DNA from 4 places in the Demetria terragena DSM 11295 genome. Region 1 is predicted to be linked to each of the others. Evidence: predicted binding sites of a transcription regulator. Region 1 holds the regulator's gene; each other region holds the start of a gene.
What was found. Region 1 encodes LexA, which represses DNA repair genes until DNA is damaged. Its sites were predicted from a motif close to TCGAACANNTGTTCGA; they were not measured.
Positions count from the first base shown of each region.

Region 2: the regulator LexA is predicted to act here: its motif matches at 2,252-2,267, upstream of F562_RS20140 (HNH endonuclease signature motif containing protein).
Region 3: the regulator LexA is predicted to act here: its motif matches at 1,612-1,627, upstream of F562_RS20065 (HNH endonuclease signature motif containing protein).
Region 4: the regulator LexA is predicted to act here: its motif matches at 1,237-1,252, upstream of F562_RS19965 (HNH endonuclease signature motif containing protein).

Region 1 covers NZ_AQXW01000004.1:695,749-699,770, reverse strand. Annotated here, with positions in the region: gene F562_RS0107445 (Sir2 family NAD-dependent protein deacetylase) at 1-786, shown strand, start outside; gene lexA (transcriptional repressor LexA) at 761-1,480, opposite strand; gene F562_RS18430 (LysM peptidoglycan-binding domain-containing protein) at 1,769-2,158, shown strand; gene nrdR (transcriptional regulator NrdR) at 2,406-2,894, shown strand; gene F562_RS0107425 (vitamin B12-dependent ribonucleotide reductase) at 2,973-4,022, shown strand, end outside.
Region 2 covers NZ_AQXW01000004.1:904,695-908,716, reverse strand. Annotated here, with positions in the region: gene F562_RS0108430 (ABC transporter ATP-binding protein) at 1-591, shown strand, start outside; gene F562_RS0108425 (hypothetical protein) at 561-2,153, shown strand; gene F562_RS20140 (HNH endonuclease signature motif containing protein) at 2,296-3,693, shown strand; gene F562_RS0108415 (NADP-dependent oxidoreductase) at 3,747-4,022, opposite strand, start outside.
Region 3 covers NZ_AQXW01000004.1:197,886-201,907, forward strand. Annotated here, with positions in the region: gene F562_RS0104980 (FAD-dependent oxidoreductase) at 204-1,550, shown strand; gene F562_RS20065 (HNH endonuclease signature motif containing protein) at 1,680-3,125, shown strand; gene F562_RS20730 (hypothetical protein) at 3,152-3,304, opposite strand; gene F562_RS0104995 (NUDIX domain-containing protein) at 3,417-3,830, opposite strand; gene F562_RS0105000 (S66 family peptidase) at 3,874-4,022, shown strand, end outside.
Region 4 covers NZ_AQXW01000002.1:123,384-127,405, reverse strand. Annotated here, with positions in the region: gene F562_RS19965 (HNH endonuclease signature motif containing protein) at 1-1,179, opposite strand, end outside; gene F562_RS0101510 (phosphatidylinositol-specific phospholipase C/glycerophosphodiester phosphodiesterase family protein) at 1,453-2,307, opposite strand; gene F562_RS0101505 (RNB domain-containing ribonuclease) at 2,372-3,811, opposite strand; gene F562_RS0101500 (YaaA family protein) at 3,861-4,022, shown strand, end outside.

The DNA.
Region 1 (4,022 bases):
TCGGGTGCTGGCCTCTCGACCGAGTCCGGCATTCCGGGCTATCGAGGTGCCGATGGCGAGCGACGAGTGACGCCCATGACGGTGAGCGAACTCCTGGCCTCGCCGCACGCGCGCCAGCGCTACTGGGCCAGGTCGTTCGTCGGATACCCCCGGTTCGCGGCCGCCGAACCCAATGACGGGCATCGTGCCGTCGCGGACCTGCAACGCTTGGGACTGACCACAGGGATCATCACCCAGAACGTCGATGGCCTGCATCAGCGAGGTGGCGCCGACGAGATCATCGAATTACACGGCTCCCTCGATGCCGTGGTCTGCGTCGATTGTGGCGAGTCCTACGCGCGGACAACCGTGGATGAGTGGCTCAGACAGGCAAATCCGCGCTTCGATCGTGAGGCCATGACCGGACAGATCCGCCCGGACGGAGACGTGCTCCTGACCGACGAGCAGGTGGCCGGTTTTGCCACGGCGAGGTGTGTGGTGTGTCGCTCAGACAGGCTTAAGCCTGACGTCGTCATGTTTGGCGAATCCGTGGCAAAACCGTTGGTGCAGAAGTGTTTTGACACCGTGGCCGAGTCATCGTGTCTGCTGGTGCTCGGCTCATCCCTGATGGTGATGTCTGGCTTCCGCTTCGCTCGGTTCGCGGCGCGTGAACGGATCCCCGTTGCGGTCATCACTCAAGGAGTGACCCGGGCCGACGCCGAAACGACCGTCAAACTCGAGAGTCCCCTTGGCGCCACCCTGACCCAACTGGTGGCAGCGGTCACACCCGGCGCAGCACCGCGGTGACCTTGCCGAGAATCGTGGCGTCGTTCCCGTCGATGGGCTCGTATGCCTCGTTATGCGGTAGCAGCCACACCTGACCGTCAGTCCGCTTGAACGTCTTGACGGTGGCCTCGTGATCGAGCATCGCCGCCACGATGTCGCCGTTGCTCGCGCTGGGCTGCTGCCGAACCACCACCCAGTCGCCATCACAAATGGCTGCGTCGATCATCGAATCGCCGACGACTTTGAGCAGAAAGAGATCGCCCTCGCCGACGAGTTGCCGGGGGAGGGGAAAGACATCTTCGACGGCTTGCTCGGCGAGAATCGGCCCACCCGCGGCGATACGGCCGACGACAGGCACGTACTCGGCCTCTGGCCGTTCGTCGTTGATTCCGGTTTCATCGACTGGCGAGTCCAGCTCGGCACTCGCCGCAGCCTTGCCGCGATAGCCCCGCTCGCGCTTGGGTTGTCCTGGCGAGACGACTTCGATCGCACGCGGTCGCATGGGATCCCGACGCAAGTAGCCTTTGCGCTCCAACATCGTGAGCTGGTGCGCCACCGAACTCGGCGACGTGAGTCCGACGGCTTCGCCGATCTCCCGCATGCTGGGCGGGTATCCACGCCGGTCGATTGAACTGCGGATGACCTGCAGCACCTTGCGTTGGCGGGTGGTCAGTGCCTTGCCATCTGGCTCTGGCATCTGGTGAATCTTGGCCATCGTCGGCGTCCTTATCTATGGCGTCCTGCTGCGGCACCGGTGTTTCCGAGGAAGTCGTTGTCGGCGGGCTTGCCGGCGGGCTTGTCGGTGGTCGCTGCTTGGCTTGTCGCTATGAGCACAGCGTATGGAGTTCAGCGAACGCAATCAAACACCTGTACGACGCGAGTGTCGCGTCATTCTCGTGATGGCGGCGGCTTGTGGACGTCGAACGTACGTGCTATACCTCGTACGCACGTCCGATCGGACAGGTGTTCGGTTAACCCGTCGCAACAGCATCAGGAGGACTCCATGAGCGCACTCGCACCCGTGCTCGATCAGCCACAGGCTCTACCCCGGCGTCGCCGCCATCTCGCCCTGGTCTCAGACGTGCCCGCACGCCCGACCTCAACGACGCTGCCGGCAGTCGCAGTGCGCTTGACGGCGCGAGGGCGTCGCGCCCTGCTCGTGACGGTCCTGGCCATCGCCATCCTGGGCGGCATGGCTGTTTCGGCGTGGGCGAGCGGTCCGACCGCGTCCGAGGATGTCACCGTGCGGCCGGGGCAGACGCTGTCTGATGTAGCGCGCGAGCGTCTTCCCGAGTTGCCGCTGAGCGCCGCAATCGCACACCTGCAACTGGCAAACGACCTCAACTCCGCGCAGGTGTCCACCGGGCAAAGGTTGCAGATCCCGGCGCCCTAGGCGCGCCGATCCGGTAGACACGCGCACTGACCTGGGCAATGTTGCGTGGTGGGGTGCCGCGATCTAGGATCGCTATATCTAGTAGTTACATGGCTGTGAGTTGTCCACATCTAGTCCACATCTCGTCCCCACGTTATCCACGAGTTACCCACAGGATTGTCCACAGGTTGGGCCGTCCGTCGGGGGACCGCCGGGCGACTTTGGGTCTAGTGGAGTCGGATGTGGTCGCCCGAGGAGGTGTTTGCCGATGCATTGTCCGTTCTGTCGTCATGACGATTCGCGGGTCGTCGACAGCCGCACCTCTGAAGATGGAACGCACATCAAACGACGTCGCCAATGTCCGTCGTGCGGGAAGAGATTCTCCACGATGGAGACGGCCAGTCTGACGGTGGTCAAGCGGTCCGGGGCGAGCGAGCCCTTCGCACGGGACAAGGTGATGGTGGGCGTGCGCAAGGCATGCCAGGGCCGTCCTGTGACCGAAGATGAGTTGGCTCTTCTTGCGCAGCGGGTTGAAGAAGCGATCCGTGCCAAGGGCATGGCCGAGATCGATGCCCACGACGTTGGCCTGGAGATTCTTGGCCCGTTGCGAGAGCTCGACGAGGTTGCCTACCTGAGGTTCGCCTCCGTCTATCAGGCCTTTGAATCCACCGAGGACTTCGAGGCAGCCATCACGGTGCTGCGCGCGGAGCGTCCTGCGGTCGGCATTGAGCCGAGTTCAGACGGACCGCCGGGCTAGTTCGAGACAACAGGCCCCGCGCGAGGGCGTCGTACTCGCGTCTGACCGAGATTCGATTTTTATGAAGGGATAGTCGTCATGACCGAGACGACCAGCGCTGCGTCACAGGCGCGTCGCAAGGGCAAAGGCCTGAAGATCGAGCGCATCTTCACCACCCCAGGAGTTCACCCCTACGACGAGGTGACCTGGCAGGCGCGCGACGTCATCCAGCAGAACTGGAAGACCGGCGAGACGATCTTCGAGCAGCGTGGGGTGGAGTTCCCCGATTTCTGGTCGGTCAACGCCTCGACGATCGTCACGACCAAGTACTTCCGCGGTGCCTTGGGTACCGACGTGCGTGAGCGCAGCCTGAAGCAGCTCATCGACCGGGTCGTGTTGACCTATGTCAAGGCTGGTCGGGAGTACGGCTATTTCACGACTGAGGACGACGCCGAGGTCTTTGAACACGAACTGACCTGGATGCTGCTGCACCAGGTGTTCGCGTTCAACAGCCCGGTGTGGTTCAACGTAGGCACGAAGAGCCCACAACAGGTTTCGGCGTGCTTCATCCTGGCGGTCGATGACTCGATGGACTCGATCTTGAACTGGTATCGAGAAGAAGGCTTCATCTTCAAGGGCGGCTCGGGCGCTGGCCTGAACCTGTCGCGAATCCGGTCGTCCAAGGAGTTGCTGTCCTCTGGTGGGACGGCCTCTGGCCCGGTGTCCTTCATGCGGGGTGCCGATGCGTCAGCGGGGACGATCAAGTCCGGCGGAGCCACTCGCCGCGCGGCCAAGATGGTCGTGCTCGATGTCGATCACCCCGACATCGAAGAGTTCATTGACACCAAGGCGCGCGAGGAAGACAAGATCCGGGCGCTGCGCGACGCTGGGTTCGATATGGACCTCGGTGGCGCGGACATCACCTCGGTTCAGTACCAGAACGCCAACAACAGCGTTCGGGTCAGCGACGAGTTCATGAAGGCCGTCGAGAACGGCACGACGTTCGGTTTGCGGGCGCGTGGCACCGGCGAAGTCATCGAAGAAGTCGACGCCCGCACCCTTTTCGACAAGATCAACCGTGCTGCTTGGGAGTGCGCCGACCCAGGCGTCCAGTACGACGACACGATCAACGACTGGCACACCAATCCT
Region 2 (4,022 bases), 210 kb from region 1:
GCAGTCGTGCTGGGCCACGACGTGTGGAGCGACCCGGCGAAGGCGAAGTCACTGATGGGCGTGCTGCCCGACGGGCTACGGACGTTTGACCGGCTGAGCGGCCGGGAGTTGCTGCGCTATCACGGCCTGTTGCGCAGCATGCCGGAGCCGACCGTGCTTGAGCGTCGCGACCAATTACTCGGGTCGCTCGGTTTGGCCGATGCCGGTGACAAGTTGGTGGTGGATTACTCCGCCGGTATGACCAAGAAGATCGGTCTGGCCTGTGCGTTGATCCACGCGCCGAGAGTGCTCTTGCTGGACGAACCTTTCGAAGCCGTCGATCCGGTGTCGGGCCAGGTCATCCGGCAGATCCTGCAGCAGTACGTCGCCGGGGGCGGCACGGTGGTCCTGTCCAGTCACGTGATGGAACTCGTGGAGAGTCTGTGCGACCACCTCGCCGTCATCGTCGACGGTCAGGTGGTCGCTGAGGGCGGGCTCGATGACGTACGACAGGGCCAGACACTCCAGCAACGTTTTCTCGGGCTGGCTGGGGTGCGGGCCGGGGAAGGAGAGGTGCTGTCGTGGTTGCAGTCCTCGCCCGGCTCCAACTGACTCTGATGGCCCGGGGCCTGCGACAGAGCCCCGGTCGCGTCATCGGACTTCTGCTCGGTGCGTTCTTCGGTCTCGTGGCCGTGACCGCAATAGTCGTGACCTTTGCGGTGAGCGCGTCCAACTCCGCCGCGCAGATCCAAAGCCTTACGGTTGCCATCCTCACGAGCGTGGTGATTGCGTGGATTGTGCTGCCATTGCTGCTTTTTGGGGTCGACGCGACTTTGGACCCGGCACGATTCGCGCTACTCCCGTTGACGATCAACCAACTTCGCCCTGCACTGCTCGCCGCCGGGCTGTGCGGGGTTCCCGGTGTCCTGACCGCCCTGGTCTTGCTCGGCTCGCTGTTGGCCTGGACCGGACAGTCTGCTCTGACTATTGTCGTGGCGCTGCTGATGGCGCCGGTGCTCCTGCTCACCTGCTTTTTGGCGGCACGCGCGTTGACCTCGTGGTTCGCGGCCGCACTCTCCTCTCGTCGTTTTCAGGACTTCTCGGCGTTGGTGCTGGGCATCTTCGTCGTCTCGTTCGGGTTGGGATCGCAGTTGCTGACCAATGGCCTGGCCGCCGACCCAGACAGAACTGCCGGACTGATGGAGGATTCGGCGGCCGTGCTGGGGTGGACGCCACTCGGGTGGGCGGCCGCGGTGCCCGGAGACGTCGCGCAGCAGCAGTGGGGTGTGGCCGCCGCACGGTTGGTTCTTGCGCTCGCGCTCGTGGTTTTGCTGTGGGTGGTCTGGGGTCGCGCACTGCATCGCGCATTGACCACAGCCATTGAGGCCGGTTCGGCACCCGCGGCCGGTGCCGGAGGATTCGCTGACCGGATCTATCCGGCGACCCCCGCGGGTGCCATTGCCGCACGCTGCCTGCGCTACTGGCGACGCGACCCCCGCTACTCGGTCTCGCTTGTGAGCTTGGTGGTCGTGCCGCTCATGATCGGCGTGACGAGCACATTTGGCCCCGGAGGTGCGGGACTTGGGGCGTTCGCCATGCCGGTGATCCTTGCGACCCTCGTCGGGGTGGGGCTGGTTGCCGACTTGGCGTACGACCACTCGGCACTCTGGACCCACGTCGCCTTGGGCGCTCCCGCCGTTGCCGATCGGATGGGCCGGATCCTCGCGGTGCTGACGATCACTGCCCCCATTCTGGTGTTGAGCTACGCCGCTGCCCTCGCGATGAGCGGGCGCGCCGACCTGTGGCTGCCGCTGCTTGCCGCGCTACCACCGCTGCTGTTCGGCGGCCTCGGCGTGTGTTCGTGGGTCGGGGCCATAAATCCAGGCCAGGCGCCACCGCCCGGAACAAACCCCTTTGGTACGGGCGGCTCCGGAGCGGGCGTCCTCACGATGCTGATTTTCTTCGGCGCGGGGCTAGCGACCGTCGTGCTTGCCGCGCCGATCTTGATTCCGCTGATGATCTGGGGGTCAGACACCCTGGTTGCGGCCATCCTGCTCGCCGTCGGATTGGCGTGGGGCCTGCTCATCCTCCGGTTGGGCGTGACGGCTGGCGGACGGCGCCTAGAGCAGACCTGGCCGGAGATCCTGACCAAGGTGAGCGTCGGGAAGGCCTGAGGCCGGCGGCCTTATGCGGCTCGCCTCCTTCGAGATACTCGGCGACGGCGAACGGTCGCGCCATGCTGTCGGTGGTCGGGGTTAGTGTGGGGAGTAGTTCGAACACTAGTTCGGATTACTGGTTGGCGGGGAGGTGTGATTCGTGTCTGTGGATGTGCCGTTGTTGGCTGATGTGACGCCCCTGACGGTGGGCGGTGTGCCCGCGGACGCTGGGATGAGTGTTCATGAGTGTGCTGGGCGGGTGCATGCCGTACTTGAGGCGTTAACGGGGATTACTGCTGTTCGGTATCAGGCCTCGAGTGGGCAGTTAGCGGTGCTGACTCAGGAGGTGTTGGCGGTGCTGCAGTTGGCCGAGTCCGCAGCTGTCGGCTTGGTCGCTGAAGCAATACAGCGGGGTGTGATCGATGACTCGACCGCTGCCGGAGCAACACAGTGGGTATCCCGCCTGGCATCTGGTGAACCGATCGGGCGTTTGCTTCCTGATGCGGTGCACCCTGCGCGTCGTGAACCGGCACGGGTTGATTGGCCGGGGGTGGAGCCAGTGGTCGCGGCACGAATCGCGAAGGTTGCGGCCGCGTGTACCCAGCCTCAGAACGAGGTGCTGGTCACCGCGCTGAGGACCGGCCAGGTCGGGGTTGCCGCAGCGAGTACCGCGCTCGTCGAGGTCGAAAAGATCATGCCCGTGCTGCCGGGTAGCACCCGTGATGAGGTGTTCGGGTACTTCCTCGCGTTACCAGCAGGGTCAGGGTCGAGGGCGATCCGTGAACTGGGTAAACGGGTGATCGCCACGTTCGCGGACCAGGACTATCTGGATGACGCGGACCGCAAACTCGATGCGGCCGAAACGGTGACGTGGATGGACCTGCCGAACGGGATGACACGACTGGTAGCCGACCTGGGCCCGTTGCACGCTGCCCAGGTAGAACACGCGATTGACGCGTTATCCAGGCCCGCGCCGGGCAACACGTGCTGTGAGCAGGTGTTCCACCGCCACACCGGTGGAGAACGCACCGGAGAGCCGGATGACCGGACCCCTGGTAAACGCCGCGCTGATGGGTTGATGCTGCTGCTCACCCGCGGCGCGGACCAGATCGATGCCGATGGCGCCATCGTGACGAGCGGCCAAGCAAAACTCGTCATCACGATCGATCACGACGTCCTGACCGGCACCCTGCGCGGGTTCGGGCGCACCGAGGCCGGCGCAGCACTCAACCCGGGTCAGGTTCGTCGACTCGCGTGCGACGCGGACATCCTCCCCATGGTCCTGGGATCCGACAGCGAACCCTTAGACGTTGGCCGGAGGCAACGACTCGTCAGCGGCGGGCTATGCGCCGCGGTCATCGAACGAGATCGCCATTGCACCTACCCCGGATGCGCAAGACCACCCAGCTGGTGCCAAGTCCACCACGTCATTCCATGGCACAACGGCGGCGAAACCTCACTCACCAACTCAGCCCTGCTATGCCAAACCCACCACGCCACCGTCCACCGCGAGAAACACACCGCGACTGTTGGGCGATCCGGGGTGTCCTGGGACTAACGGAAGAAGCCCCGGACAACACCCTCGCCTCACTGCGCGGCGCCGAGGTTGACTCATGGCGTGGGCTCACCGCGGGTAATGACGACCTTGCCGTGTGCCTTGCCCTGTTCGACGTGGGCCATGGCGTCCAACGTCCGGTCGAAGTCGAAGCTGAGGTCGACCACGGGCCTGAGCGCGCCGCTGTCGTAGAGGTCGGCAAGGTGCGCGAGTTGGCTTCCATTGGCCTGCATGAAGAGGAAGGAGTATCGAACGCCCAACTTCGTGGCCCGCTTGCGTACCGACCGGCTCAGGAGCGCCATGACTGGCTTGAGCAGCGGCTGGCGGAGCTG
Region 3 (4,022 bases), 500 kb from region 1:
CCCAAGCGCCGTGATCAGGAAGGCAGGCGACATGCCACTCAGCGTATGCGGGGCGTGGGCCCCACGCATCGTTTCCGCCCACCGCGGCCCAGGTCGGCCATATGCGTGACTTCGACCACAAGGTCGGCTCTTGGCTTGGATAGACACCCGCTCGCGACCTAACCTAAGTAAAGGCTTACCTAACTTAGCGCGAAGGAGATGCAGTGCGTGACCTGCGAGTGGCGGTTATTGGAGCGGGGCCGGCAGGGATCTACGCCGCCGACATCCTGACCAAGGAGCACGAGGGAGCCTCGGTGGACATCATCGAACGTCTACCCGCTCCGTTCGGGCTTGTCCGCTACGGCGTTGCCCCGGATCACCCGCGCATCAAAGAGATCATCAAGGCACTCAACCGAGTGATGGGACGGGAGCGCATCCGCTTCCTTGGCAATGTCGAGTACGGCACCGACCTCAAGTTGGATGACCTGCGCCGCCACTATGACGCCGTCATCTTCGCAACGGGGGCGATGGCTGACCGCGCATTGGACATTCCCGGCGTCGAATTGCCGGGCAGTCACGGGGCGGCAGACTTCGTGAGTTGGTACGCAGGCCACCCGGATGTCCCGCGCGACTGGCCTCTCGATGCACGCGAGGTCGCCATCGTCGGCGCCGGGAACGTCGCCCTGGATGTCGCGCGCATGCTCGCCAAGCCGGCGGATGAGCAGCTCACCACTGAAGTCGCCGACAACGTATATCAGGGCCTAAAAGCCAACCAGGCCACCGATGTTCACGTGTTCGCGCGGCGCGGACCCGCCCAGATCAAGTTCACGCCGATGGAGTTGCGCGAACTCTCCCACTCCCCCTCGGTCGACGTTATCGTCCACCCCGAGGGCTTCGACATCGACGAGGCGAGCCAGAAGGCCATCAGCCGCAACAAGGGCACTCGGCTTGTCGTCGACACCCTGCTCAAGTACCTCGAGGCAGAGCCGACGGGCGCTGAACACCGGATCCACATCCACCTCTGTCAGTCGCCAGTGAGCGTCCTTGGCAATGACCGAGTCGAAGGCATCCGTACGGAGCGGACTGAGCTTCAAGGCGATGGGACCGTTCGCGGCACAGGCGAATTCATCGACACACCGGTACAGGCGATCTACCGAGCCGTCGGCTACCTCTCGTCCCATTTGCCGGGCTTGCCGTTCGATCATCACGCCGGAGTGATGGGCAATGACGCTGGGCGCGTACTCGACCTGGATGGCGCTCAGATCCCCGGCGTATATGTCACCGGGTGGATCAAGCGCGGCCCAGTCGGACTGATCGGCCACACCAAGTCCGATGCTGCCGAGACGATCGCGAACCTGCTCGCTGATGTCGCCAACCTCCGGCGGCCCGAGATTGAGGACCCCGACGCGATTCTCGAACACCTCGCCGGTCGCCAGATCACAGTCATCGATGCGGACGGGTGGGGCCGACTCGATGCCTACGAGCGAGAGATCGGCGAACAACAGGGTCGCGAACGCATCAAGGTCATCCCGCGAGAGGACATGGTGCGCGCTTCGACGCATCGGGATTGACCGGCCGACGATCGAAGTCGTCTGCTTGCCAACGGTTTTCCACAACCTCCTCCATCCGCATTCGAACAGGTGTACGATGTGAGCATCGGGTTGAAGTCCTGATAGGGCGAAAATAGGGGGTGGTTGGGAATGGTCCATGACGCGCACACCGTCGCTGCTGATCTTGCTCGGGTGTTGCCCGATGTCGCGGCCCTTCCCGAGCATGTTCATCAACTCCACGGCCCAGAGTTAACCTCGCTGGTCCGTGACCTGTTAGCGACGATGCAACTGTGCGAGGCCGCGGTCATTGCTGCGATCGCGGACGCACTCACCCGCGGTGTGATCAATGAATCCACCGCCGGCAACCCAACACAATGGGTTTCGCGTCTGGCCGCCGGTGAACCTCCTGGAACTCTCTTAGGCCAGGCTCGGCAGCGATCCGGCCCGCTGACCCCACTCGATGAACCCGACGCGGACACCGCCGCGACTGGAGCGGATGTGGCCTCTAGTGGTGAGCAGGGTCCTCGCCCGATCGTGCCGGGTCTGGAACCAGCACACGCCAGCCGGATCGCTACCCTCGCGACCGCCTGCACCCAACCACGCAACACCGTCCTGGCCGAAGCATTGACCACCGGCAGAGTCGGGACCAGTGCCGCACGGACCGCGCTCCGGGAAATCGACAAAATCATGCCACTGCTCCCGTCCGCGAAACGCGATGACGTGTTCGGCCACTTCCTGGCCCTGGACCCAGGTGCCGGGGCCCGCCACATCCGCGAACTCACCACCCGCGTCATCGCGACCTACGCCGATGAAACGTTCCTACGCGAAGCGGACGAACGGCTGGAATCAGTCGAAACCGTGACCTGGAGTCACCTGCCCCACGGCATGACCCGCCTGACCGCTGACCTCACCCCGCTGCACGCCGCACAAGTCCGGCACGCGATCGACGCGCTGTCCGCGCCATCCCCAGGGAACGACTGCTGCGACAACGTGCACCACCGCCACACCGGCGAAACAACCGGGACCCCCGATGACCGGACCCCAGCCAAACGCCGCGCGGACGCCCTCATGCTGCTCAGCACCCGCGCCGCAGAACTCCTCGACACCGACAGCGCCATACCGACCAGCGGCACCACCCGCCTGACCATCACCATCGGATATGACGAACTCGCCGGGACACTCCAAGGATTCGGCACCACCCACACCGGTCAGGCCCTGGAAGCGCACACCATCCGAGCACTCGCGTGCGACGCCGACATCCTGCCCATGATCCTGGGGTCCGAAAGCCAACCCCTGGACGTCGGACGAGAACGTCGACTGGTCACACCCGCCCAACGCGCCGCCGTGATCCAACGCGACCGACATTGCACCTTCCCCGGATGCGATCGGCCACCCACCTGGTGCCAAGTCCACCACCTCATCCCCTGGCACGCCGGCGGAACAACATCACTGCAGAACTCAGCCCTGCTCTGTCCCCGACACCACACCATCGTCCACCGCCACGGATACACCGCGACCAACAACAACACCCACATCACCTGGAACCTCACCCCCGGCCAAATGACCAAAACCACCCGCGACACCCACGCCGCCTGACAGTCGTCTGCAACGTCGGTCGAGAATCAGCGCTTGGTCAGCACGAAAAATAGGAAGCAGAGAACGGCCTCCTTTTTTCGAAGATCTGGCGGCAACAACTCCGGCGGAGTATCCGGCGCGTATGGCGGGTCACTGATCACCGAGATATCGAAACCTGCACGGGTGAACTCATCGCTCATCAGACTCAATGGTCGGTGGTAGCGCGATCAACCTCCGACCGCCGGGTCGCAATGTGCGGTTCAACTCTCCTTGGGCATGCGGCGATTCTCCTCGCTCGGGGGTCGGGCCGAATCAGGGATCATTCGGCGAGTTCGGGTCCAGAAGCGCATGCAACGACCTGAGGTAATTCGGATCAGCAAGGACCAGCGCGTCGAGCTCCTCGCGTCGGAACCAGCGCAGGTCGTCATGCTCGTCGGGCTCTTGGTTGGTCGGCTCGCCTGACCAATCCGTCACGACGAACGCATGCAGGTCGAGGGCAGGGTCTGAGTTCTCCAACGGCAGGGTCTCAAGGGCCCGAATCTCCACTCCGATCTCCTCTAAGCACTCTCGACGGAGGGCGTCCTCGACGGACTCCCCCGCCTCGACGTGACCTCCAATCAGGTCCCAGCAATTCGGGTAGTTATCGCGGTCAGGATGCCTGTGCCCCAACAGGATTCGCCCGTCGCGAATCAACACTGCGGCGGCGATGCGGTGCGGTGGCGTCATGTATCCCTCAAACAGTCCTCAGACAGGATCCTAGAATCGCTTCATGGAATTCGTCTCGGTTCCCAAGGCAAACGCCGGGGACAAGATCGCCGTGGTCTCGCCATCGTTCGCCGCACCCGCCGTTGCGCCCGAGGTGCATGAGCAGGCGATGGAGCGACTGGCCGCTCTGACCGGGTTGATCCCCGTCGAGTT
Region 4 (4,022 bases), on a different contig from region 1:
CCGCGCGACGAGCAACTCGCGCATCGCCTGACTGGGGCGGTAGGTGCGCTCCGCATCGACCACCGCGCCGGTCACCGCGTCAGTCACCAGACGCCGCCAGGTTGACCCAGACGCCAGGGCGACGCGTCGCACTTGTTCCGGTGTCAGGAACCCCAGTCCGGGCACCTCGCCAAGGCTCTCGCCGGAACCGGCGCCGTCGGCAAGCGGGAGGATCGCCTCGATCGGGACGTACACGTTCAGTCGCGCCGACGGTGCCGACCCCAGAAGCGCGTCGCCGGGTACCTGACCGTGGATGAGCAAATCGGTCGCGATATCCGAGCGCAACTGGTCCAGAGTCCGCTCGTCGCCACCGGAGCGCGCGGCCCGTGCCAGTCGATCGATTCGACTGGTCGCAGCGAACGCCCGATCACGCTCAGCGGAGATCCACGTGATGGCCATCCCGAAGTTTCCGAGCTCGGTCCGCATCTCACGCCCGGCCACAGCCTCAGTGGCCAACCGGTCACCCAACCCACGAGTCGACTCGACTCGGGTCAACTCTGCACGGAGGCGGCGGCGAAAGGTGCCCTGAGACAACGGAAATCCAGCCTCCGCTGCTGCGGCAATCTCGCCGTGCAGACTCTCCGGGTCTATCGGATCGGTTGCAGCCTTACCGAGTGGACGCAGCGCCGCACGAGCGATCCGGTCTGCCGTCAGCGGATCCAGGTGACGGGTCTCCTTCACCACGGTGATCACCCGATAGGCGCAAGTCGTGCCTGAGGCCAGTCGCTCGCGCAGGTAGCCCCCACGAGCAGGTGTCGCCGCCGCGAGCGCCACCCGGTCCCGGCACTGCGAAAGCGAGCGGCCGGTGAGCACTTGCACCTCTAGCGCGGCCGCGCGCCGCGCCTCGGCGCGCCGGGTGCGCGCACTCGACCGAGGCTCGCGCTCCCCCAGGTCGATCACCGGATCCTGCTCGATCGCGTGGACGAGACGACGGGTGCCCTCGATCTCCATCGACTCCGCCCATCCCGACACTGCCTGCGCCGCAGAGATCAAGTCGCCTGCGGACTCCAAGTCGGTCTCCGGGTCTGCATCGATGGTCCCCAACAGCTTGACCGCTCGCATCAACTCTCGTGCGACGTGGTCGGGAACACCCTGCAGCGACAACGTCGGCGGCGTCGCCGTGCTCGCGTCGTTTGCCATGTGCCCAACACCTCCCCGGATTCTGCCTTCGAACGACTCGACTCTGATCTTGTTGAATCGATCATACGTTCGAGCACCGACAAGGGTCTCGACAAGCTCGACCGGCGTGGGGGTGGCCCGACCGGCGTGGGGGTGAGGCTCGACCGGCGGGAGGAGGCTCGACCGGCGGGAGGAGGCTCGACCGGCGTGGGGGTGAGGCTCGACCGGCGTGGAGGTGGGCTCGACCGGCGTGGAGGTGGGCCCGACCGGCGTGCGGGCTGATCGACCGGAGGCCTACTGCTCGTCTGGGTCCTCGGTGAGCAGGAAGGACCGGAGCGCGGTGAGGTGGTCGGTATTGAGGACGTCGACGCCTGCCGCGATCTCTTCACGCCACACTGCAGTTCGCGCCGCCTCGTCCGTATCGGGCGTGGCCCAGAGCCTCACTTGGTAGCCGTCCGCGTGCAGCCCGCTGACGATGTCGTGAAGGAGCCGCCGCTGGTCCCCCGGCATCGGACCTACCCCGCGCCAGGTGAAGAACTTCGACCAGTTCTCACTCACCAACGGAATCTGCTCCGCGTTCGCTCCCGCCGGGAGGGCATCAATGCGGCCATCGAACCCAAACCACCGCGTATCCCGTTGCGGAACAACGCGATTCGCGAGCTCGCCCGACAACACCGCTGTCACCGGCCGGGTCTTGCGTCGCCCCTTGCGCCAGACCGTCACGAGGTCTGGGTATGCCGACAACTGCTGCTGAAGGACGCCGTACGCCTCGTCGCCATCGGACTTCACATCGATCAGCAGCCGTAGCGATCCACCCCAGTGGTCATAAGTCGAGTGCCCAGCGCGGCGCACGCGAGCGCGCAACGGCTCAAGATAAAGCGAGCGGAGCGTACGCGTCAGGTCCGGGCCGTCGTGCCCGATGTAGAGCTCGCCGTCGACCAGCCAGACGTCTGCCTCGACCGAGGTGAATCCGTTCGCCAGCGCGTCGCCCAGCGGTCGGTCGTGCTCGTAGTCGTTGTGGGCGTGGGCACGTTCCAGTGGCTGCGGAGCGGAAGCGTCGGCGGCGCGCGCGGTGGACATACCCACGAACGGTACGGCCAGCGCGCCTGTGGCACCGAGAACAGCAGTACGTCGACTGATCGAAGTCATGGCACGCAGCCTGGCAGGAGCAGGCTGCCTGGATGAGATATCGCGATGAACAGTTGCCTACGGCTCACGCGAGGGAGAACTCGACCTTGCGCGCCTTGATGTCTGCGCTCACTACCGTGACGCCGACTTGCGAACCAAGCTCAGCGTCACCCTGACAGACCGCGATGACAGGTATCTCGGTGAGCTGGACTAGAACGTCGTCGTCGCCGCGCTCATCTACGACGACCGCGTCAAAGGTGTTCCCCACCTGGTCGCTCAGCAATGCTGCCTCGACCGCATCGACACAACCGCGCTCGGCCGCTCCGGCCAGGGTGTCGCTGGACTTCATGATGTCCGGCAGGTCTGCAAGCGCCTCCCGCGCCCACGCCGGAATCTCAGTCCCGCTGCTGACCGCCTCGCAGATCACCAAACCGAATCGGTCGACGAGCCGCCGCAAGGGCGCGGTGACGTGCGCATACGGGGCTGCCACCGCTGCTTGCTCGGTGTGCTTGGGCACCTCTCCGTCAAAGGGTGTGTAACCCGCCCCCCGGAACAGGGCTGTCGCCGAATAGATCAGCGCCAGGTGGGATCCGTTGTCCCGGTCGAGCGAGCGAAGAAGGTCGCCGTAGGTTTGCCCCTTCTGCCATTCGACTCCAAGGGCTTGTGCTTGACGCCGGAACGTCGCCAGCGCCTTCTCGTCGGGCGCTGGCATGGTCCGCAGGATGCCGACTTTGGCCCGCAACATCAGATCGGCCGCGGCCATTCCCGTCATAAGGGAGATTTGCGCGTTCCAGTCCTCGCTGGGCACCGGCGGCCTCAACTGCATTTGGTAGTGGCCGTCCTCCACGGTCACTTCCTGGTCCGGCATGGGCAAGTTGGCTCCACCACGACTGCGCTCTAAGGCAATTCGCTTCTCACCGATCTCCTGCAGCAGCACCACACCTTCCGGAGCGGTGCCGGCGTCCACATCGCTCTGCACCTGCTGGTAGTCATACCGCTGCACGCTCTTGACCTGGGCGCGATAGACCTCAAAGGCACTGACCTCACCCGCAGCATCGAGCCGGAAATCCCAGACGTATGCCGAGCGAACCTGATCGGGCAACAGACTGACGGCGTCCTCGCTGAGGACGGCTGGGTGCAGCGGTATGCGCGCATCGGGGAAATAGATCGTCTGCCCGCGACGTCGGACCTCGGCATCAAGCGCGCCTCCCGGTCGGACATATGCCGGGACGTCGGCGATGGCATACCGCACCCGGTAGCCCTCGCCGTCACGTTCCAAAAACATGGCCTGGTCCAGGTCCATCGACCCCGACGGGTCGATCGTGAAGAACGGCACGCCCGTCTCATCACGGTCCGGCAGCGGGACATCCCCAATCGCTTGCTCGGCTTCCCGCACCGCATCCGCTGGGTAGTCCGCTGCCAGCTTTAGCTCATCGCGGAGGCTGTGAAAGGCCGACTCCAACGGTCCCTTGTGATCGGATACATCTGTGCTGGCCTGCGGGGTACGGAGTCGGCGCTGTCGCATGAGCCCACCCTACGCAAGCGCGCCGGGCCAGGGACCTAGTCTCGTGGCCGTGCTCATTCTGTTGCCCCCATCGGAAACCAAGCAGACCCGCCCACGTGGTCGCGCCACGGACCTCGAGTCGCTGTCATTTCCCGAACTGACGGCCATGCGTCAGCAAGTCACCTCGGCCCTGGGTAGGACCAGCGCGCTGCCTGACGCCGCAACGCGCCTC